DNA from 2 places in the Paenibacillus sp. FSL R5-0470 genome. Region 1 is predicted to be linked to the other one. Evidence: riboswitches for the same ligand, from Rfam matches in the RefSeq annotation. Region 1 holds a riboswitch; the other holds the start of a gene.
What was found. Region 1 has a riboswitch for preQ1 ahead of queF (preQ(1) synthase). Riboswitches for the same ligand answer to the same signal wherever they lie in the genome.
Positions count from the first base shown of each region.

Region 1 (11,826 bases):
TGTTCGGCACTTACGGGTGTAGAGGCTGTATCTAATGCCATTCCAAACTTTAAAGCACCAGCTGAAAAGAACGCAGCCAAGACCCTAATGGTCATGGGGGTTATACTTGGATTTATGTTTACAGGTATCACACTACTGGCGTATTGGTACGGCATAGTGCCTGATGAAAAGGCAACGGTTGTTTCTCAGATCGCTGAATCGACCTTTGGCCGCGGAACCTTATATTTTTTCATTCAAGGTATCACAGCAGTAATTTTGTTCTTGGCAGCTAATACAGCTTACTCAGCGTTCCCGCTGCTCGCATTTATGTTTGCAAAAGATAAATATATGCCACATGCTTTTATGGTTCGTGGTGACCGTCTAGGTTTCTCTAATGGTATTATTTTTCTAGGTGTTCTGTCTGCTGTTCTTGTAGCTGCATTCCACGGAAATACAGAAAGCTTGATTCCACTTTATGCGGTTGGTGTATTCATTCCTTTCACATTGTCACAGCTAGGAATGATGGTTCATTGGTTTAAAACAAAACCAGCGGGATGGAAAAAAAGATTTGTTGTAAATACCATCGGTATGCTGACTACATTGACGATTACGCTTATTTTTATCATCACTAAATTCTCAAGCGTATGGATGGCTTTCATTTTCTTACCTGCTGTAATGTTCGTGTTCCACCGGATTCACAGGCACTATTTGAACACTGCAGATCAGCTTCGTATATGTCCGAGTACAGATAAACCTTTGATTAAAGGCAGTACAGTTGTTGTTCCAGTTGCGGGTGTAACACGTGCTGTACTACATTCCATCAGCTATGCCAAGTCTCTAACGGATAATGTTGTAGCCGTGTATGTTGGCTTTGATGAAGAGGACATTCAAAAAATGGAGCAACGGTGGGAGGAATGGAATCCGGGTGTACGCCTGATCGTACTTCGTTCCAGATATCGCAGTATTATTCGTCCGTTAGTGAAATTTATTGATACAGTGGAGTGGAAGACCGCAGCGACGGATCATATCACGATTCTGATTCCACAGTTTATAACTAAGCATTGGTGGCAAGCTGTACTTCATAATCAGACCAGCTTTTTAATCCGTTCGTATCTAATGAATTCAAAAGATGTTGTAGTTGCGACTGTCCCATATCATTTGAATAAATAATGGATCATTAAGGAGAGGCTATATCCGGAACGTTCGGAATATAGCCTTTTTTTTGTATTTTTAAGAAGGAAATTATTGCAAATCCACAAAATTTAAAATTTATATGTTGACATAGAGAATGAGAATCAATATCATTTAAAAGTGAGACTGAGGTAGTCAACACCTTTGAATAACATAGGATGTACACACTAGGAGGGTATTTAATGTTTTTGTTTAACAGAAAAAGATTTGGAAGCATGAAATTAATGATGGTCGGATTAATGGTGATGGTGCTATTCTTATCCGCTTGCGGTAATAATAATCCCGGTAACGCTTCAAACGCAGGAACAGAGCCAACGACGGCACCTACTGCTGAAGCTCCTGCAGCTCCTAAGACGTTAACGGATGCAATGGGACATGAAGTAACGATTCCAGCTAATCCTGGGCGTGTACTGGGTTCTTATTTGGAGGATGCTTTGGTAACTCTAGGTGTGACTCCAGTAGCGCAATGGTCAGTGACTAATGGTATTCAAGATTATCTGTCCACTGAATTGAAGGATGTTCCTACGATCAGCTACGATCTTCCGCTCGAGGCAGTAACCAGCTTCGCTCCGGATCTTATCCTCATCCCATCGGAGTCATCTGTACAGAATGGTATCTATGACCAACTGAATAAGATTGCACCGACTTATGTGATTGGGGATAAGCTAAATCAAGATTGGCGTAAATCGCTACTCAAGATTGGTGAAATTCTGAACAAGACCCCTGAAGCAGAGAAAGCCATTAAAGATTATGAAGACAAGGCGGCTGCAGCGAAAGAAAAGCTTAAAGGAGCTATTGGAGATGAGTCCGTGGCGATTTTATGGTTGGTACAAAAGAACTTCTATATTGTAGACGAAACCCGCAGCAGTGGTGCTGTATTATATACAGACCTTGGTGTAAAGCTGCCTAACTTAGTAACAGAAATTCCTGTTGGTACAAGAGCTACTTGGAATCCAATTTCGCTAGAGAAGCTTTCTGAGCTGACAGCAGATCATATTATCCTTGTAAATAGTGATAAGACTGAGGGTTCGGAGATTCTGGACAGTGCAATTTGGAAAGGCATCCCGGCTGTAAAAGCTGGTAATGTGCATGAAATGAGCTCAACAAGCAGTTGGCTATACAGTGGTGCGAACGCTGGTGGCAAAATTATTGACGATGTGTTAAAAAGTTTTGTGAAATAAAAAGTCGTAATTCACCTTGAATGAGACTTATCATTTGGGTGGGGAAGGGCGTGCAGATCAAGTATCTTAGGATACTTAGATCTGCACCATTTTTTTATAAACCATTCCTGTATTACTGAAAAATAACTCCTACAATTGTACAACCTAATTTTTTTTGCGATAATGAGAATGATTGTTGTTATCATATAGACCATTGTAACTATCGATTAAGGAGACGACTCATGGTTTCACCCTCAGATTTCGCACATCGTAATAAAAATGATACACAAAAAGCTATACATACCCGACCGGCAGCTGCAATGGGTATTCTAGTGATTGGACTCGCTGCCATTGCCTTTGGACTGGCACTTTCGGTCTCAGTGGGTGCGGCAGATATCAAGCTAGCTACGGTATGGGAAGCAATATTTCATTTCAATCCAGATGTACAAAAACATCAGGTGATAAGAGAACTGCGATTTCCACGCGCGATAGCAGGTGCATTGGTCGGTGCTTGCTTCGCAGTAGCAGGGGCAATCATGCAGGGGATGACAAGGAACCCTCTTGCGGATTCAGGTCTGTTAGGCTTGAATGCGGGAGCAGGTGTAGCGCTGGCCATAGTTTTTGCTTTTGCACCTTCGCTCTCCTTCACTTCACTTATGTTGTTTTGTTTTATAGGTGCTGCTATAGCTTCTTTTATCGTATTTGGAATCGGGTCGCTATCTTTTAATGGCCTTACACCTTTACGTTTGACGCTGGCAGGTTCCGCGGTAAGTGCACTACTAGTTGCTGTTAGTCAGGGCATAGCTATTCTTTTTAACTTATCCCAAGATATAGCCTTCTGGTTGGCTGGCGGAATGGGCGGGGCAAGCTGGACTCAGATCAAGATTATTTTTCCTTGGGTGTTCGTGGCATTAATCGCAGCGATGATGTTATCGCGGTCTGTCACCTTGCTCAGCTTAGGAAGAGAAGTTGCAGTTGGTCTGGGGCAGCGGACAAGATTAGTACAGTTGGCATGTATGATTGTTGTAGTAGTTCTTGCCGGAAGTGCAGTCTCAATGGTTGGCCCGATTGCTTTTATAGGACTAATTATTCCACATGTAGCACGTTATTTCGTTGGAGTAGATTATCGGTGGATCATTCCTTGCTCGGCAGTTCTTGGGAGCTTATTGATCATCTTTGCGGATATCGCCGCTAGAATGATAAATGCCCCTTATGAGACGCCGCTAGGCGCATTAATTGCCATCATCGGTGTACCTTTCTTTATTTACTTAGCGAGTAAGCGGAAGGGGGAGCTGTAATGCACAGAACAACCCTTTCTCCCAATGAAAATGAACGCCGTACACGTGCTATTACAGTGTTAGCGGTCCTTGCCATATTGATCGTTGTTGTTTTTATTGTCAGTATGAATACAGGATTTATGCGTCTATCCCCACGGGAGGTATTACATACACTGCTGGGTGATGGAACTCATCAGCAAAAGCTTATCTTATTTGATTTCAGATTACCTCGCATCGTAATTTCATTGTTGGTTGGAGCGGGCTTTGCAGTGTCAGGCTGTATTTTACAAAGTCTCGCAAGAAATGCACTTGCCGAACCGGCTACGCTGGGCATAAGTGCGGGTGCTGGTTTTGCGGTAATCATTTTTATCTCGTTTTTTCCGGCTACAACAGCAGCTCCGGTATTTGTCTTGCCGCTCTTAGCGCTTGGAGGGGCTAGCTTAACCGCCGCTTTAATCTATATTCTTGCTTATAGAAAAGCAGATGGTCTATCTCCAACAAGGTTGATCCTTATCGGGATTGCAGTCGCTGCCGGAATTAACGCTTGCCAGCTGGTGTTGGCACTTCGGCTTGATCCCAATAATTATCAGTTTGTAGCGACTTGGATCGCCGGGAAAATATGGGGGGGCGATTGGAGATTCGTCCTTGCTCTGCTACCTTGGATAGCGATTCTGTTACCGTTCGCCTTCTATAAAGCCCGTATTCTTAATGTATTGAATCTAGGGGACCATACTTCAGTAGGACTTGGAATGCGAGTGGAGAAGGAGCGTATTCTCCTTCTAGTGACTGCAGTTGCGCTTGCCGGCTCCTGCGTTGCTGTAAGTGGAGGAATTGGCTTTGTCGGCCTAATTGCACCACATCTTGCCCGCAAGCTTGTGGGACCCCGTCATCAGGTATTATTGCCTGCTAGTGCGTTGACAGGGGCGCTTCTTATGATTACTGCTGATACTATCGGCAGATGGGTGTTACAGCCTGCAGAAGTTCCAACAGGCATCGTGGTTGCGATCATTGGTGCACCTTACTTTTTATATTTACTCGCCAAATCGAAAGCATAATGCGTACGAAGCGAGTTTTACTATGTAGTTCATTCTAGGAGCATAGCTCCATAAAACTTTTAAGGAGTTGTTAACATGTCAGAACGTTTGAACACAGAAGAGTTAAGTATTGGGTATGCAGAGGCTACAATTGTTAAAGGGTTGAACTTAACTATCCCTACGGGAAAAATAACCGCACTAGTGGGCGCTAACGGTTCTGGTAAATCTACAATTCTTAAAACAATGGCCCGGATCATGAAGCCTAAGAGCGGCAGCGTAATGCTGGACGGCAAATCGATCCATAACTTTTCAACGAAAGAGGTAGCTCGTCAGCTTGCGATCTTACCGCAAAACCCAACGGCTCCAGACGGACTAACGGTCTCTGAACTTGTCAGCTATGGTCGCTTCCCGCATCAAAAAGGATTTGGCACAATGACAGCAGAGGATCGCAGCATTATCTCCAACGCAATCACTGTTACAGGTATGGAGCCTTTCCATGACCGTCCGATTGACCGCTTATCTGGAGGACAACGTCAGCGTGCTTGGATCGCTATGGCATTGGCGCAAGAAACTGACATTCTATTCCTGGACGAACCAACAACATTTCTAGATATGGCTCACCAGCTTGAAGTTCTACAGCTTCTGCAAAAGCTGAATGAGGAAGAAGGCCGTACCATTATCATGGTCGTGCATGACTTGAATCATGCTACTCGTTATGCGCAGCATATGGTAGCTATTAAGTCTGGTACTGTGGTTAGTGAAGGCTCACCTACAGAAGTTATGACACCAGATGTATTGCGGGAAGTGTTTGGAATTGAGGCAGATATTGTTCCAGATCCACGTACAGGTGTGCCGCTGTGTCTTCCTTACGAGCTTGCGGCCTACAAAGCCGTATAATTATATTGAAATCATACAACGAACAGGCTCCCGTCATTGACAAGGGAGCCTGTTCGTTGTTACAGTTGTGGTTGCCTACAAATCCATGATACTACTACTAAAAATAGATCAAGGACCATCATTTATACATGGTTAAAGGAGCATGAAACATGAATATTGACAAAATTCAAAATGACCTAGAGCAGCTAATGACTACAGGGATTGTGAAGAGTCATGAGAACTTAAAAGATCACGTGTATACTAAAATGGGCGGTAAAGCTGATATTTTGGCAGCACCAGCTACTTATGAGGAAATTCAAAAGATCGTTACATATGCGGAACAGAATGGGATCACCCTTACGGTACTTGGGAACGGCTCCAACGTGATTATCCGTGATGGCGGTGTGCGTGGGATCGTGCTGCAAACGGCAGGATTAACCGAAATGGGGATTCGTGACAATCTCTTATATGCGGAGTGTGGAGCCAAGATTATTGATGTTTCCAGATATGCACTGGATATGGAGCTTACGGGTCTTGAGTTCGCCTGTGGCATTCCAGGAACGGTTGGTGGAGCGCTTTACATGAACGCAGGTGCTTATGGCGGAGAAGTTAAAGATGTATTGCACAGTGCGCTGGCTATAACTAAGAGCGGGCAATTGGTGACTCTGCAAGGGGATGAACTGCAATGGGGTTACAGAAAAAGCGTGTTCGCAAGCGGTGAATACATCGTGCTTGAGGCGAAATTTGCTATGACTTCCGGAGATGCATTATCCATCAAGGCGAAAATGGATGAACTTACTTACTTGCGTGAATCCAAGCAACCGCTTGAGTATCCTTCCTGTGGTAGTGTCTTTAAACGTCCTCCAGGTCGGTTTGCAGGTCAGTTAATTCAAGAGAGTGGCTTGCAGGGAACAAGAATCGGTGGTGCTGAGGTATCCAAGAAGCATGCAGGGTTTATTGTAAATGCAGATAATGCAACCGCCAGCGATTACATCGGGCTAATTCACCATGTAAGAGCGACTGTGAAGGATAAATTCGGCGTGGAGCTTGAAACTGAAGTGGAGATCATTGGGGAAGAGTAACTATTAATTAGAAAGAGCCCACAGATTACTGTGGGCTCTTTTGCTGTCGTTACAAATGGTTTAATCCACTGAAAGGGTATATTTAGCTCTTTCAGTAGTTATTTCCGCCTTGCGATCACTTATGTCCTCAATCCGAAGCCCGTCAATAGCTAAGTCATAGGTGGAGTGTGGTAGCGATACTAGCTCACCATCGGCGTTTAAAGTGCTGCCAAATCCTTTTAATATTAATGCACTCCCAAGATAATCATCGATAACATCCTCCGCACTCCGAAACTCAACAGCCTCTAGATTAAAATGAATTTTATCCAGATCACGAAGCTCTTTCTTTTCAATTACAATAGTTTCATTCACATGACTGTTAATCCAGTCCATAAGTTTCTGTATACTTTGTTCCATTAGATGATCCCACCCTTACCTCGAAGATTATTATGTTTAAGTTACCCTTTTCTTAGGATTTGAATCCTTATTTTCGCCACATCTGAGCGGATTTGAACAAAGGAAGGTACTAAGGAATAGCGAATGTTACAGAATAGCAACAACAGAGATAATCCTCTACAACCAGAATAAGGATAGAAGAAAGTTAACTATTCTAAAAAGGGGGGAGTGTTATTGATTCAGCTAACTGAGGTCTCAAAATATTATCAGGAGAGGTGTGCAGTTGATCAAATTACTTTCACGGTGGAGAAAGGTGAGGTCTTTGGATTTCTAGGTCCCAATGGTGCAGGGAAGACTACAACGATGCGAATGATGACAGGGCTTCTTCAGTCTACAAGCGGAGAGATTTTAATTAATGGCATGAATATTTCACGTCATAAAAAAGAAATCCATGCTCAAATTGGTGTTGTTTTCGAGCTTCCGAACCTATACATGCGTAGTTCTATTCGAAATAATCTGGAGCTGTTCGCTGATCTGTATAGGGTAGCAGGAAATCGAGTGAATGAAGTCATGGAAACCCTCCAGCTGTTAGATAAGGAAAAAGCTAAAGTAAGCAGCTTATCCAAAGGCTGGAAGCAGCGTGTTCTAATCGCCAGAGCATTATTACATAAGCCTCAAGTGTTGTTTTTAGATGAGCCTACAAGTGGGTTAGATCCAAATTCAGCTTCACTCATACGTAATCACGTCAAGAGAATTCAAGAAGAAGGCACAACCATCGTCTTAACGACGCATGATATGCACGAAGCCGAGGCATTGAGCGATAGAGTGGGCATCATGCACGCTGGTGCCTTGGTGGCACTCGATGAACCGCATAGACTTAAGACCATTTATGGTAAACCAGAAATTGAAGTTAAATATCAGCAGGATGGTAAAGTGGTTATGAAATCCTGGCCGATTGCAGAAGAAGCTACTAAAGATCATATCTATCAGTTAATGTCTACGAATCAAATTCTAAGTATGCACAGCAAAGAAGCTTCGCTGGCAGATGTATTCGCTGCCCTGACGGGAAGTGAGCTAAGTTGAGTTATCAGATATGGAAGCTGTATAAACATGAAAGTAAGGATATACTGCGTAATCCTGCGACTGTAATTCTAATAATTTTGCCTATATTTATGGCTAAAATTATCATCACTGTAGTGGACAAGAGCGGTTTGGACTTCATGCTTCTTTCTACATGGATATTATTTGCGCAAGTGATGGTTGGGATCATGATTACCGGCCCAGGATTAATTGAGGAGCGGGAGAGTAAGACTTATGATGCGCTGTTGATTACTCCGCTAAGCAGAGGCCAGATTATTACAGCGAAAGCTGGATCTGTTCTTGTTTTTTCTTTGTTATCACAGCTGATTGTTTATGTACTAAATCAAGGTTTGACAATGGATTTACTCCCTTCCTTATTGTATATGTTATTGGGTGGAATTATCTTTGTACAAGTTGGAATTATCATTGGTTTAAAGGTAAGTTCCTCCAAAAATGGTTCAGCCATCAGCTCCGCATTTATGGTTGTTTTTTTCTTAGTTGCTTCTGTGTACGTCGCTCTTCCAGAATGGACTTATCCGATCTTTGTTATTCTGCCAAGTATTGAAATCGTCCAGAATTTGAACAGTATTCTAAATGGAGAAGGAGTATTGCTCCTAGAAAGCCTGCTTTTGCTCTTGTGGATTGTGGTGCTTTCGCTCTGGATTTGGAAGACGGGCAAAGCGTAGAACTTGTCAGAAGCAAATTACCATGGTATAGTTCAAGACGCAATATGCATGAAGAAGAAGTCTGCACGGATTGTGCAGGAGAGGTTCGCGAACTCCCTCTATAAAAAACTAAGAGTATATTAAATCTTATAAGCGGATGCAGTCCTTAACCCGGACGTTGCTTCCGTTTCTTCTTAGTGGAGCAAAGTTTTCGAAATCTCGTTCTTCTTTCCATTACCGGCCAAGGTCGAAGGAAAAGAGAGGGGTTTTTTGTCGTGTCAGAAGGAAGATTGAAAGAGGAAATGCAAGAAGTCACTTTACTTGGTAATCAGGGAACGCAGTACAAGTTTGGTTATGATCCAGCTATTCTTGAGGTGTTTGATAACAAGCATCCAGGGCGTGATTATTTTGTTAAATTCAACTGCCCTGAGTTTACTAGCTTATGTCCTGTTACAGGTCAGCCGGATTTTGCCACATTGTATATTTCGTATATTCCTGAACAGAAAATGGTGGAATCTAAATCATTAAAGCTGTATCTGTTTAGCTTCCGTAACCACGGTGACTTTCATGAGGACTGCGTCAACATTATTATGAATGATCTGATCTCACTGATGGACCCACGATACATTGAGGTATGGGGCAAGTTCACTCCGCGTGGAGGCATATCTATTGATCCTTATTGCAACTATGGAAGACCGGGTACGAAGTATGAGGCGATGGCGGAGCACCGCTTAATGAATCACGACCTCTATCCAGAAAAAGTGGATAACCGCTAATCCCAACAAGTTGATAAGGAGAGATTAAGATGAACAAAAAAGCACTCGTCGTATTTAGCGGCGGACAAGATAGCACCACTTGCCTGGTTTGGGCATTGAAGCATTTTGAGGAAGTGCAGGTAGTTACCTTTAATTATAATCAGCGTCATGCGGCTGAAATCGAAGTTGCTACAGAAATAGCAGCTAAGTTTAATGTAAAACAGCATATCCTTGATCTTGGGCTGCTTAATCAGCTGGCTCCAAATGCACTAACCCGCCAGGATATTGATATCGTTGCTGGCGAAGGTGATGAGCTTCCTAGTACATTTGTTGACGGACGGAATCTGTTATTTTTGTCTTTTTCCGCAATATTAGCTAAACAATTGGGATACTCCCATATCGTCACTGGTGTCTGCCAAACGGACTTTAGCGGGTATCCGGACTGCCGTGATGTATTTGTGAAATCATTGAATGTTACGCTGAATTTATCTATGGACTATGAGTTTGCGATACACACTCCATTGATGTGGCTGGATAAAAAGGAAACGTGGAAGATGGCAGATGAACTTGGTTATTTTGATTATGTTCGCGAACAAACATTGACCTGTTACAACGGTATTATTGGCAGTGGCTGCGGTACTTGTCCAGCCTGTCTGTTGCGTCAGCGTGGTCTTGAGCAATATGAGGCGGAGAGAATGGAGGCCGGTTCTTAATGCTTAACGAGGTTTCAGTCTGCAAAATATTTACGTTTGATGCGGCGCATCAACTAATTGGTCACAAAGGGAAATGCAGCAATCTGCACGGACATACTTATAAGCTCGAAGTAGTGCTTAAGGGCAAACCAGAGGCTACGGAAGGCCATTCAGACGAAGGGTTTGTTATTGACTTCAGCGATATCAAGGCGACTGTACAACAAAGCCTTGTAGATCGTTTAGATCACGCTTTTCTTGCTATGGGAAATGAACCTGTGTTAGAGACGTTAACGAATACGGGCTCCAAAGTAGCCTTGTTGTCATTCCGCACCACAGTGGAGAATATGTCTTCATATATTGCCTACAAGCTTAAGCAAGCAGGGCTGCCTTTGTACTCGGTAAAGCTATGGGAGACTCCAACCTCCTGGGCAGAGGTGCTGGCTGAAGATGTTCCGGATGAAGGGCCATCCTACCGTTTATATGGAGGCTGTGACTGTGAGTAAGATTCCTGTAATTGAAATGTTCGGTCCGACCATTCAAGGTGAAGGTGCGGTAATTGGTGTGAAGACAATGTTTGTCCGCACCTATGGCTGTGATTATCGCTGTGGCTGGTGTGACTCTGCTTTTACTTGGGATGGTACTGCTAAGGATAAGGTTCGAATGATGACCTCGGATGAAATTATGAATGAACTTTTAGCTATAGCTGGAGATAATTTCGACTGTGTTACGATTTCAGGCGGAAATCCTGCTTTGATTGGTGATGGGCTGGGCTCTTTTATTAACCAGCTACATGAGCGAGGGATACAAGCTGCAATAGAAACTCAGGGCAGTAAATGGCAGGAATGGTTCAATAACGTGGATGTGCTGACCATTAGTCCGAAGCCGCCAAGCTCAGGGATGACGACGAATTGGGAAATACTAGATAACATCATGAGTAAGATGGAGAATCTGGGCCGCTCTACGCACAGTCTTAAAGTCGTTGTGTTTGATGATAAGGACTTTAATTATGCAAAAGACATTCACCAGCGATATCCCAATGTGCAGCTCTTTCTGCAGCCTGGGAATGATGATGTCACTGAAGAAGGCGACATTTCTGCTCGACTTTTGGGAAGGCTGGAATGGTTGTTTAATAAAGTAATCGTAGACTCTGAGATGAATAGAGTACGTGTCCTTCCACAGCTGCATGCATTGATCTGGCATAATAAACGTGGCAAGTAAAAAGTATTTAAATGTAACGGGTGTCTGCTCAGCAGATGCCCTTTTTTTATTGATTTAAGCCTTTAAATAGGTAGATAGAATGTCCCATAATCTGGTATGATTTTCATAAAAATTGTAGGAGGTACTAAATGGGAAATTCAACTGCACTATTAATTATCGATGTTCAAGAAGCTATGTTCTCCTATCCTGATCAAAAGCTGTACGATGAAGAGGGTGTAATGGAGAGAATTATTTCCCTTCAGAACAAAGCTAGGGTAGCAGGTACTCCAATAGTTTATATTCAACACACCGAAGATGAGGAATATACAAAAGGTACGCCCACATGGCAGATCAGTCACCGCATCACACCGCAGGAAGGCGAAGTTATTGTGGAGAAGCCTACTTGGGATGCTTTTCACCGAACCGAACTGCAAGAGGAGCTACAGAAGCTGGGGATCACGAA
Region 1 covers NZ_CP150238.1:3,687,410-3,699,235, reverse strand. The annotation lists gene MKY99_RS16160 (APC family permease) at 1-1,149, shown strand, start outside; gene MKY99_RS16155 (ABC transporter substrate-binding protein) at 1,353-2,351, shown strand; gene MKY99_RS16150 (iron ABC transporter permease) at 2,573-3,628, shown strand; gene MKY99_RS16145 (iron ABC transporter permease) at 3,628-4,662, shown strand; gene MKY99_RS16140 (ABC transporter ATP-binding protein) at 4,738-5,538, shown strand; gene murB (UDP-N-acetylmuramate dehydrogenase) at 5,688-6,599, shown strand; gene MKY99_RS16130 (hypothetical protein) at 6,660-6,995, opposite strand; gene MKY99_RS16125 (ABC transporter ATP-binding protein) at 7,209-8,057, shown strand; gene MKY99_RS16120 (ABC transporter permease) at 8,147-8,740, shown strand; PreQ1 riboswitch class I at 8,815-8,858, shown strand; gene queF (preQ(1) synthase) at 9,022-9,495, shown strand; gene queC (7-cyano-7-deazaguanine synthase QueC) at 9,519-10,187, shown strand; gene MKY99_RS16105 (6-carboxytetrahydropterin synthase) at 10,187-10,669, shown strand; gene queE (7-carboxy-7-deazaguanine synthase QueE) at 10,662-11,384, shown strand; gene MKY99_RS16095 (cysteine hydrolase family protein) at 11,513-11,826, shown strand, end outside.

Region 2 (11,826 bases), 2.3 Mb from region 1:
CGGCGATCTTAGTCATGAAGATTTGATTGATCGTAAAGTGCGCCGAGGAACGGATAATATAGCCGTGGGACCTGCGATGAGTCGTGAGGAAGCGATGAGTGCTATGCTTGTAGGTATAAGAATCGCACAAGAAGCGATTGAGAACGGGACAGAGATTTTTATTACAGGTGAAATGGGCATTGGGAATACAACGGCTAGCGCAGCCATTCTGTGTGCTCTAAAAGGAATAGCACCTGAAGTAGCCGTTGGAAGAGGAACGGGAATCGATGATGAACGTCTACTACATAAGATTGCAGTTGTGGAACGCGCTTTAAAGGTGAATCAACCGAATCCGGCAGATCCGCTGGATGTATTGTCCAAAGTAGGGGGACTGGAAATCGCCGGTTTGACGGGTCTGATTCTTGGCGCAGCTGCTGCCAGGGTACCTGTCATTTTGGATGGTTTTATTTCGGGTGCGGCAGCTCTTGTAGCGAAGGCGCTTGCGCCAGAATCCATTGCTTATATGATAGGCTCCCATCTATCAGGAGAACAAGGACATAAGCTGATGCTGGAGCGGCTTGGGCTTGAACCGTTGTTTAACCTGGGTCTTCGTTTGGGTGAAGGAACTGGAGGCGTATTGTCCCTTCATTTAATTGAGGCGATATGCCGCATTTTGAGCGAAATGGCCACCTTTGAAAGTGCAGGCATCTCTGGAGCTGGGAAACAATGAGTATTCTTGTAACGGGAGGGGCGCGTAGCGGGAAAAGTGGCTTTGCAGAAAAACTGATGTCGTCACTGGCAGATCAGGCCTTCTATGTTGCAACCGGACAAGCGTTTGATGATGAAATGAATGAACGGATTGCACTGCATCAGCAACAGCGCTCGCAAAGCGGATATGCTTGGGAGACGTTAGAGGAGCCTTATGATTTGCCAGATCTTCTTAAGCGTTTATCTGGTGAAAAGGCGGTTCTCGTAGATTGTCTAACGTTGTGGTTATCGAATGTACTGCTAGCCATGGAAGGATTTACGGATAGGCAAGAGTTGATTGAGAGCGAGATTACAAGACTTGAAGACAGTGTACGCACATTTCAAGGAAATCTCATTTTGGTCACTAATGAGGTTGGAGACGGTATTGTTCCGGAGTATGCGCTTGGCCGATTGTACCGTGATCTGGCAGGACGTATGAACGCGCTGCTTGCTCGGCAATGCGAGCAGGTTTTTTTAGTGACTGCTGGCATTCCAATTGAACTCAAGAGCAGGGAGTATCGTTTATGAGGGAGCGCAGGGATGCTGCCGCGGCTGCCTTTCAGTTTTTGTCCCGGTTTCCTGTAAAGAGTGACCCTGGATTTTCTCCTGAGCTGCTGCGCCGAAGTGTAATGTTCTATCCCGTGGTGGGTGCAGCTATCGGACTTTGCGTAGCTGCTGGGGCAGCTTTGACGGGATTGATTTTACCAGCTTGGCCAGCCGCCGTCATTACCCTCATTCTATGGGTAGGACTCACCGGAGGTCTGCACCTCGATGGTTGGATGGACAGTGCGGATGGTCTGCTAAGCTACCGACCGAGGGAACGGATCCTGGAGATTATGAAGGATAGCCGTGTGGGTGCGATGGGTGTGCTCGCCTGCGTGCTGCTCTTGCTGTTAAAGGCCTCTTTAGTGGCAGCATTAATCGAAGGCTACGCCTATTACGAGCTACCACTGCTCTTGCTGCCAGCGATCTGGAGCCGCTGGTATATGGTGCGGGCAATGGTGCGTTATCCCATTGCCCGCGGGAACGAGGGGCTGGCCGCGAGCTTCGCCGGCCTCGCTCCCTCGCATGAGCGGCGCGCGCTGGCGATAGCCGCGCTGCTCTCGCTAGCCGCAGCCGGTGCGCCTCTGGCGCTCGGCGCGGGCTTAGCCGCGTGGCCGCTGCATCTGGCGGCAGCGTTACTGCTGCCAGATGCGGCCTTGGCCAGCGGCACCGTTGCTGCGCGGCGGATTAGCAGCCGGCTCGGCGGGCTCACCGGCGATGTGTATGGCGCGCTGAATGAGCTGCTAGAGGCTGTGCTCCTACTAGTATTAGTGCTGCTCCAGCACAATTTCATGTGAGTGGCTCCTGCGGGTGACGCATAGTAGCCAGCTGGCTCAATCTGTTTATATCCACTGCTGATGCTTGTGGGTCCAGTTGTTTGGTGGCCCGGATGCTTGCTTGTACACATACTTGCTAACCGTGATGACGTTGTATCATATTTTGCGAATCATTTGATATTTTTAGAGTTTAATAGGAAAGAGGGATGACATGGTTGCTGCCATTCTACTATTTGTAATTGCCGGCCTTGCTGAGATCGGAGGCGGATACTTAGTATGGTTATGGCTAAGAGAATCAAGACCTCTCTGGTACGGTTTGGTAGGTTCTTTGATTCTGATAAGCTATGGCATCATCCCTACGTTGCAGAAGTTTCCGTCCTTCGGAAGAGTGTACGCAGCCTACGGCGGGGTGTTTATCGTGCTCGCTGTGTTATGGGGCTGGCTAGTAGACAAGAAAACACCCGATGTATATGACTGGGTTGGTGCTGGTATTTGTGTGATCGGCGTTTCGGTCATTCTTTGGGCGCCGAGACACTAACAAAACAACCCGTTCAACACTTTCGTGTGAACGGGTTGTTTTTATTTAAGCCTAAGCTTTAGATCTTAAATTGTTGCACAGCTTCCTGAAGCTTCTTAGCCTGCTCATATAGATGCTGCACGGTTACTGCATGTCCTTCAAGCTCTATACGTTGGCGCTCGGAGTTCTCGGATAGTGTGTCCGCACTTTCTTGGGATCTTGAAGTGATTTGTGCGGTTTCCTCGACGGAAGCACTAACTTCTTCTGTACTTGCTGAGATTTGCTGCGTAGCCGCAGATACGGATTGAATATTCTGATTGATGCTTTGGATCAGAATCAGAAGGTGATTGAAGGCATCGCCCGCTTCTGCCACCTTGCCTACCCCGGAGGCTACCTCAGAATTCACATGGTTCATCTCAGTAACGGAGCGATTCATATCTTCCTGAAGTCCGAGTAGGAAATCACGAATCTGCTCATTCGCATTACGGGATTGTTCGGAAAGCTTGCGTACTTCTCCGGCAACCACGGCAAAGCCGCGTCCATGTTCTCCTGCACGTGCTGCTTCGATCGAAGCATTGAGCGACAGCATTTGGATTTGCTTCGTAATTTCAGTAATGCTATGAACGACTTCTCCGATCATTACTGAACGTTCATTCATAACTTGTAATTGCTCCAGCGACTGCAGGGAGGCACGTTCAACATGGCGCATTTGCAGAACGGCACTTTGGGCAATCTCATTACCGCCAATCGCTTCAGCGGAAGCTTCACTGATCTGCTCAGTGACTTCGGTGGCTGCTGAAGCAATATGCTGAATGCCGAAATTGATTTCTTCCATAGCTTTTGAATTATCTAGAGCGCTGCTCGCGATGGTCGTACTACCTTTGCCAATTTCTACAACAGATGTACTAGAGTGGTCTGCCATTTCATTTAAGACCTCAACACGTTCTCTTAAAGAATTGGAATCGGTGACCACAGTATTTGAGGTGACGAGTACATGTCCAATCATTTCTTTTAAGCGCAGGGTCATTGCTTGGAAGCTTCTGGACAGTTGAGCTACCTCATCACTGCCTTTAACCGTTAATTCCTCTGTGAAATCTCCCTCTGCGAGACGGGCACTGTAAGCTGCAAGCTTTGAGATAGGACGAGTAATCCGCATACTCATAAACCAGGCACCAGTTGAGCCTATGATCAGCGTTAGCAGAGTGATCCCGGCACTGGTCCACAGAATACTGTCTGTTTTTTCTTGAATAAAGCTTACATCACTGCTGATTCCGATAACCATCGTACTTCCGGGAATTCCGATATAAGCTGACTTATGTACACCATGCGAGTCCTTGTATGTATCGCTTAGTCCGCTCTTTCCTTTAAGAGCTTGCTGCATTGCAGAGGACACCTTAACAATTTCCTCCGGCTTTAATTTTGCATCATGATCTACGGACAGAACCTCAGCTTCCTTGCCTTTTAGATTGAGTAGAAAAATAGTCTCAACCCCATGCTGCTTTCTCTTATCCTGAAAATAGAATTCAAGATTGGTGGCTGCTTGTTCGTTCTTCTTTAGTGCTTGCTGAGCATGCATTGTATTTATATTCTTATATACGTCCTGAGCAGCTGCAGTTAGAATTTGATTGATTTGTGGCATGACATAGCTGTTGAAAATACTGGTGGATATAAAGTAGAAGCTGGTACTTAACAAAAGAGACGTGAGTAATAGAACTACAAATAATAAACGCGTAAATCTGCGACTGATCGACTGCTTGAAACGAAACATATTGTTCTCCCCCTTTTTATGGGCAGCGAAGCCCCATTTCTTTATATCCCTACCGACTGCTATTGACTGGCAACCTGCAATATATTCCATAGTTATGTAATATATCAACTAAATGGATCGGGAATGAAGTGTTTGATACTATTCTATAGAATTAACCTCTGGATGAATAGTGAAAGTTTTAGTTTATATAGCATATTTTTCTGAAAAAGATGAATTATTACTGACACTTTTATTTTTAGTTAATAAAAATGGGTATAAATACCCATTTCATAAATTGTTTATTTTTATGGATTGTTTGACGACAGTGTGATAGAGTATTAATGTTTTGTTCCAAAACTTAATGTAAGCCGCGGTTCGTAACCATCCCGCGTAAACAAAACTAGGAGGAGTTTAAGCAATATGTTTAATTTGATGTGGGGAGTTTTATTTGTTATTGTCAATTTTGCTTTTTTTCTACTCTGTTACCGCCTGTTCGGCAAAAGTGGAATGTATGCCTGGGTAGGTATCGCTACTGTAATTGCAAACATTCAGGTAGCTAAGACGATTGCTATGCCATTTGATATCGTGATGACACTCGGAAATACGATGTATGTCACTTTGTATATGACCAGCGATTTGCTTAATGAGAAGTATGGAAGAGCAGAAGCACGTAAAGCGGTTTGGTTTGGCTTCTTCACCTTGCTTATGACGACAGTCATTATGCAAATGGTACTAGTATTTAAGCCGCAAGAGACCGATATTGCTCAGTCTTCTTTGGAGACGATCTTTGGTCTGATGCCTCGACTAGCGTTGGGTAGTCTAACTGCTTACTTCATTAGTCAGTTCCTAGACGTTCGGTTGTACTCCTGGATTCGCAAATATTACAGCACTTCAAGTCAGTTGTGGATTCGTTCCAACGGCAGTACGATGGTTAGCTCCTTTGTGGATACACTAATCTTCTGTACCATTGCATTTGCTGGGTTGTATAACTGGAGTGTGTGGTTTGAAATTTTGCTTACAACGTATCTAGCGAAATTCTTACTAACCGCAGTAAGCACACCTATCTTATATATCGCCCGAACTTTTACTTTTGCTGAAGATGGAATACCATCATCCGCTCATAAGAAGGAATAAACAACAATACAGCCAGCGCGTACCGATCATAATCGATGCGCGCTGTTTGATTTTTCCAGTCGTAAGAGGGCTTAATCGTTCCATATAAATATGTACATAAAATTAATATAAAGCTAAAATAAGCTATCGTAGCCATTCTAATTGTATCCCGAGCGAAGAGAGTGTACATAATCGGTAGTCACAGAAATTACGAATAGGTGTGGTGAAGGATGAATCTAGTAGTTCCTATACTGCGTCATGCAGCACAGCAGCCCGACAGCATTGCCTTAACCCATGACCAAGCAACGCATACCTATGCAACATTAGTGCAAGCGATGCGGAGAATTGCCAATGGTCTACAGCAAAAGGGCCTTAAGCATGACAAAATCGCTATTTTATCTACGAATCGCATTGAATTTGTCGAGGTTTTCTTGGGGGCTATTTATGCAGGTTGTGTTCCCATTCCTTTAGATCCCAAGTGGAGTGCAAATGAACTGCGGGTTATTATAGAGCAGTGCCAGCCGACAATGATTTTTGCCGAGCCGGAAGCTGCACAGAATTTGGTCTTCAAGGACCAAGCCATCCCAACGCTGACTTTTTCAAATGAACGAACAGGTTCCTATGATCAGTGGTTGAAGGCTCTGAAGCCAGAAGCTGAATTGGATGAGACGAATGAGTTATTATTTATCGGCTTTACTTCAGGCACAACGGGGCTCCCCAAAGGATATATGCGTACCCATTTATCGTGGTTAAAGAGCTTTGAGGTATCGAGTGCTGCCTTTGAATTGAACTCTATGAGTGATGTTTTAGCACCGGGTCCGTTTGTGCATTCGCTGTCCTTGTTCGCTGTAATGCAGAGTCTGTATGGTGGAGCAAACTTTCATATTACGCAAAAATTTAGCGCCACACAGGTGTTAGAGCTGTGCAGGCAGATTCCGGGTGTGGTGTTGTTTGTTGTACCGACAATGCTTGAATCCATGATGCAGCAGGCTGTTCCTGGGCAGACGCAGATTGATGCGATTATTAGCTCAGGTGCAAAGTGGTCGGAGTTGTCCAAAAAAAGGGGCATAGAAGTGTTCGCTGGAGCGCGTCTCTATGAATCCTATGGTTCCTCAGAAGCGAGTTATATTAGTTATTTGGATGTTCTGGAAGAGCATAATCCGAACTCTGTAGGCAAGCCCTATCCCGGAGTGCAAATTTCCATTTGTAATGAAGAGTTCCGTGAAGTCCCTACGGGGGAGATTGGGCAGTTATATGTGCGAAGTGATATGATATTTCTAGGCTACCATCAATTGCCGAAGGAGACCGCAGCAGCTTTTCGAGAGGGATGGCTTGTGTTGGAGGATTATGTTTATCAGGATGAAGCTGGTTATTTATATCTGGCGGGTCGCTTGAAAAATAGAATCATCTCCGGTGGGCTGAACGTTTATCCAGAGGAAATAGAGCGAGTACTGGAGCATCTTCCGGAAATACAAGAAGTAATGGTGCTTGGCATCCCTGACGATTATTGGGGAGAACAGCTGGCAGTCCTCGTGAAATGGAATGGTGAAAAACATTTATCTATAGACGAAATAAAGAATTATTGTCGCCAGTATTTAGCAAGTTACAAAGCGCCGAAGCTGCTGCTGACAGTTGATGAGTTTATCTATACAAGCAGTGGAAAAATTGCCCGGCAAGCGATGAAAGACTATGTGAAAAGAGCGATGCTATGATAGAAGCAGTAATTGTTATGGCAAAACGTACACCGATTGGCAGGATGGGCGGCTTATTAAGTACATTTGAGCCGGAAGCATTACTGGCACCGCTTATTCAGCATATTGTGGCAGAGACGAACCTGCCCGTCGATATGATCGATGATGTGATTATTGGAAATGTGGTCGGTCCGGGTGGAAATATTGCCCGGGTAGCTGCGCTTGAAGCGGGACTGCCTGTTTCGGTTCCGGGCGTTACTGTGGATCGGCAGTGCGGTTCTGGGCTAGAGGCCATTAATATAGCAGCACGGCTTATTCAAAGTGGCGCAGGTGAGATTTATTTAGCGGGCGGTGTTGAGAGCACGAGTCGTGCCCCTTGGAAAATGGCTAAGCCTCAAACCTTGATGGGGGTTCCGCAGCTATATACCCGTGCTCATTTTACACCTAGCGCTTACGGTGATCCGGATATGGGAATTGCTGCGGAAAATGTAGCGCGGAAGTATGGGATTTCGCGAGAAGAGCAGGATCAATATGCCTTGAAAAGCCATCAGAAGGCCGTTCATGCTCAGCAAAGTGGTAGGTTTCAGCAGGAGATTGTACCTCTTCTGGTTGAGGGGGAGTGGGTGAACACCGACGAATGTCCAAGGGCTAATACGAGCCTGGACAAGCTGCGAAAGCTACCTTCAATCTTTGAAGAAAAGGGTACTGTCACCGCTGGAAATGCCTGTCCTATTAATGATGGTGGGGCGCTTCTATTAATGATGTCCCGTGAGAAATGTCGGCAACTCAAGCTTAAACCTATCCTGCGTGTCGTAGATGCGCAAGCAGCAGGTGTAGATCCGAATTATTTAGGTATGGGCCCAGTTCCAGCTGTACAAAAGGTGTTACATCGTCAACAGCTGACCATAGCCGATTTAGATATCGTAGAGTTTAATGAAGCCTTTGCTTCGCAAGTTCTAGCCTCACTGAATGAGCTTCAGATCCCACAGGAAAAGGTCAATCTTGGAGGAGGCGCATTAGCTATCGGTCATCCTTATGGGGCGTCCGGAGCTATTTTAATGACGCGTTTATGTGCTGAAATGCAGCATACGCCTTATAAAAGGGGACTTGCCACTTTGGGTATTGGCGGCGGGTTGGGGCTGGCAACGCTTGTGGAGATTACGGAATGAACAGTGTCCGACATCAGATTCTTATGACTGCTGAGTGGATATCGGATTACGCACAGAGTATTGAGGCACCCGTGCAGACGACTAATGGCAATCTGATTGCTCCTTCTACGATGCCAATTATTTTTTGGCAAGCCTTCGAAATTCCTTGGCTTAGCAAGGGAGAGCCTTTGCTTCACGGTACTCAGAAATTCTCATATCAAGCTCCGATTACGGCAGGGATGACGTTAGATTGTGAATTAGCATTAACGAGCAAGGTGCAAAAAGATGGCCGGCAAGGCAAGCTGACCTTTTACACACATACGCTGGTTTGTAAATGTGAAGGCGAGCTTATAGTCACCGCAGAAACGGTGTTAATTCGGGTAGGTGATGAACATGATGAGAAAATGCATAACGGCTGAGGCTATCCGGCAATATGCAGCAGCTTCCCAAGATCTGGCCGCTATTCATCTAGATGAGGATGCTGCAGCTGAGGCTGGATTTAAGCGGCCCATTGCGCATGGGATGTATCTAATGGGATTAGCCCAATCCTTATATATCGAGGCGCATCAGGCACAGTGGATCACTCAATATGATATGAAATTTCATAAGCCTATAGAGGTCGATAATGTCGTGATTTTTGATTTTTCGGAGGATGACTGCATGGTTAAAGTGACCCTTACAACAGAAGCTGGCGATGTTATTGCTTCGGGGGCTTTTTCAGTGAAAGAGGTGTAGTGATGAACAAAGTAGCCTTAATTACTGGAGCAACCAGAGGGATCGGGCGTAGTATTGCCGTGCAGCTCGGCAAGTCCGGTTATATAGTAGTTGTAAATGGTACAAAACAAGTCTTAATCGATGAGGTTGTCCACGAGATTCGTCAGGCGGGTGGTGAGGCATCAGGATACTCTGCTAATGTAGCAGATCCAGTTGCGGTCACTGCAATGGTGGATGAGGTTATTACACGGTATGGCCGTATTGAGGTATTGATAGCTAACGCTGGGAATTTGCAGGATCAGAAATGTCTACGGATGACGGATGAAGAGTGGAAGGCTGTGCTGGACGTGCATCTAAATGGCACCTACTATAGCATTCAACGCGTACTTCCATATATGCGCCAGACAGGTGGCGATATCCTGTTGATGACCTCTACGGCTGGACTAACAGGTTCTGTGGGTCAGGTGAATTATAGTGCAGCCAAAGCTGGAATACTCGGAATGACGTGGACACTAGCAGCGGAGCTGAAACGTGATGGAATTAGAGTCAATGCGATTTCGCCAGCCGCTTTAACAGATATGACCAGACCTGTCATTGATCATTTGAAAGCGAAACATGCCAGTCGTATTGAACCGTTCCCAGACTTTTGGCGAATAGGTGGCCCGGAGGATATTGCTTCCTTTGTGACAGCATTATTGAGTGAGTCTGACGCGGATTTAACCGGTGAAATCTTTGCTGTGAATGGATCAAAAGTGACGAAATGGGAGAGGCCTGCACCTGCATTTTCCGAGAACAGCATTGGGGCATTTTTCGCTGCTTGGCATCGTCAAAAGGGGAGTGAATAAATGCTTACCTTCGATCAAGTTCATTTTTATTATAAAAAGAGTCAGCCTGTCCTAGAGGATATCAGCTTTACGATAGAAGCGGGGGAGTTTGTGGCGATTGTTGGCGCGAATGGCTCTGGCAAATCCACCATTGCAAAGCTCATGGACGGACTGCTACTGCCGCGAAAAGGGGCTGTACAGTTTAAGGGCCTAGACACCACAAAGCCAGCTGATCTTGCAGATATTCATCAGCAAATTGGCTTTGTTTTTCAGAATCCAGAGGATCAATTTATCACCACAACCGTTATGGATGAGGTGCTTTTTGGTTTGGAGAACATCCGTGTGCCAAGGGAGGAAATGCGCAGCCGGTTGGAGCATGCCTTGCAGGCCGTTCATATGGAGGATTATCTGGATGCCATGCCACATCAGCTCTCTGGAGGTCAAAAGCAACGTGTCGCTATTGCGGCTATATTGGCGATGCGCCCGCAAGTCATTATTTTTGACGAAGCCACCTCTATGCTTGATCCTCAGGGAAGGCAGCAGGTGCTTGCCATTATGCAAGAGCTGCATCGTCAAGGTCTGACCATTATTCAGATCACTCACCATATGGAGGAAGTGCTTTCAGCAGAACGATTATTACTCCTGCATCAAGGGCGACTTGAGTATGATGGTGCTCCACTGGCTTTTTTTGAAACGATGCCTGTTGCGGACTATCAATTACAACTGCCTTTTGCCGTGCGTATACATGCATTGCTCCATTCAGAAGTGCCGCCAACAGCCGATTGGAAGGGGATAATTCGATCACAATGGTCTACAAATTAGATAATTTAAGTGTAAACTATGCTGATCATGTGGCTTTGCACAATATAAACTGCACCATTACTGCGGGCAAATGGATTTCGATCATCGGTCCCACGGGTGCAGGAAAGTCTACCTTTGTCAAAGTGCTGAAGGGCTTGATTCCCACCGTAAAAGGAGAGTATTGGATTGATCAGCAGCCTGCTCCAAGAGATGCCAAGGGACAATTAAAGGTGGTCCCGGAGCTGGGCTTTGTTTTTCAATATCCGGAGCATCAGCTATTCGAAACCACGGTGCAAAAGGAGCTTGCTTTTGCACTGAATCTGCAGGGTGCTTCACGCCAGCAAATCACGGAGGCGATTGAAAGGATTTTACCGCAAGTGGGTCTGTCAGAGGGCATTCTCCCGTTAAATCCATTCCAATTAAGCGGTGGAGAAAAGCGCCGTGTGGCCATTGCCTCCGTGCTGATGACGAATCCGAAGCTGCTAATTCTGGATGAACCGACAGCGGGGCTAGATCCAGCTAGCCAAGTATCTTTGCTGAAGCTTCTGAAGACTTGGCAGCAACAAAATCAGCGCACCATTCTCTTCGTTTCGCATCAGATGGAGGATGTTGCTGAGTACTCGGATGAGGTTTTGGTTTTCCATAAAGGTCAGCTAGAAGGACATTTTGACCCCAGAACACTATTTATGGAAAAGGAAGAATTATTGGTGGAGCTGGGCTTGTCCATGCCTGAACCCGTACAGCTTTTGAAGCTAGTAGAGGAACTATCTGGCCAAAAAATAGAGGTTGCTAGCTGTAAAGAGCAGGATATCTTCGATGCTGTTCAGCCAATTTGGCATTCGAGGGGGCGTCTACATGGCTGATTCCGTAATAGTGGGTCAATATGTGGAGACGCATTCGATTTTCCATCGTTTAGATCCTCGTATAAAGCTTGTTAGTATCGTGATTCTCATGCTTAGCTTTCTGATGCTTGGAACATGGCTTAGCTATGCAGTTGCAACTGTTTTTGTATTCGGAATTTTGCTGCTGTCGAAGGTTCCTATTCATTTCTTCTGGCGGGGGCTGCGGCCGTTATTATTTGTTTTGCTGTTTACCCTTCTGTATAATGCTGTGTTCACCAAAGGAACGATTCTCTGGTCTTGGTCCTTTATTGAGGTAACTGAAGAGGGACTGCGAACAGGATTACGTTTTGTTTGGCGTATTATATTGCTCATCTTATTAGCCTC
Region 2 covers NZ_CP150238.1:1,425,730-1,437,555, forward strand. The annotation lists gene cobT (nicotinate-nucleotide--dimethylbenzimidazole phosphoribosyltransferase) at 1-709, shown strand, start outside; gene cobU (bifunctional adenosylcobinamide kinase/adenosylcobinamide-phosphate guanylyltransferase) at 706-1,254, shown strand; gene cobS (adenosylcobinamide-GDP ribazoletransferase) at 1,251-2,066, shown strand; gene MKY99_RS06265 (YnfA family protein) at 2,257-2,583, shown strand; gene MKY99_RS06270 (methyl-accepting chemotaxis protein) at 2,642-4,330, opposite strand; PreQ1 riboswitch class I at 4,674-4,719, shown strand; gene MKY99_RS06275 (queuosine precursor transporter) at 4,730-5,443, shown strand; gene MKY99_RS06280 (AMP-binding protein) at 5,653-7,134, shown strand; gene MKY99_RS06285 (thiolase family protein) at 7,131-8,282, shown strand; gene MKY99_RS06290 (MaoC family dehydratase N-terminal domain-containing protein) at 8,279-8,680, shown strand; gene MKY99_RS06295 (MaoC family dehydratase) at 8,655-8,996, shown strand; gene MKY99_RS06300 (SDR family NAD(P)-dependent oxidoreductase) at 8,999-9,820, shown strand; gene MKY99_RS06305 (energy-coupling factor transporter ATPase) at 9,821-10,621, shown strand; gene MKY99_RS06310 (ATP-binding cassette domain-containing protein) at 10,606-11,463, shown strand; gene MKY99_RS06315 (energy-coupling factor transporter transmembrane component T) at 11,456-11,826, shown strand, end outside.
Region 2: linked by a shared signal. The riboswitch ahead of MKY99_RS06275 (queuosine precursor transporter) and the one ahead of queF (preQ(1) synthase) in region 1 are both predicted to bind preQ1.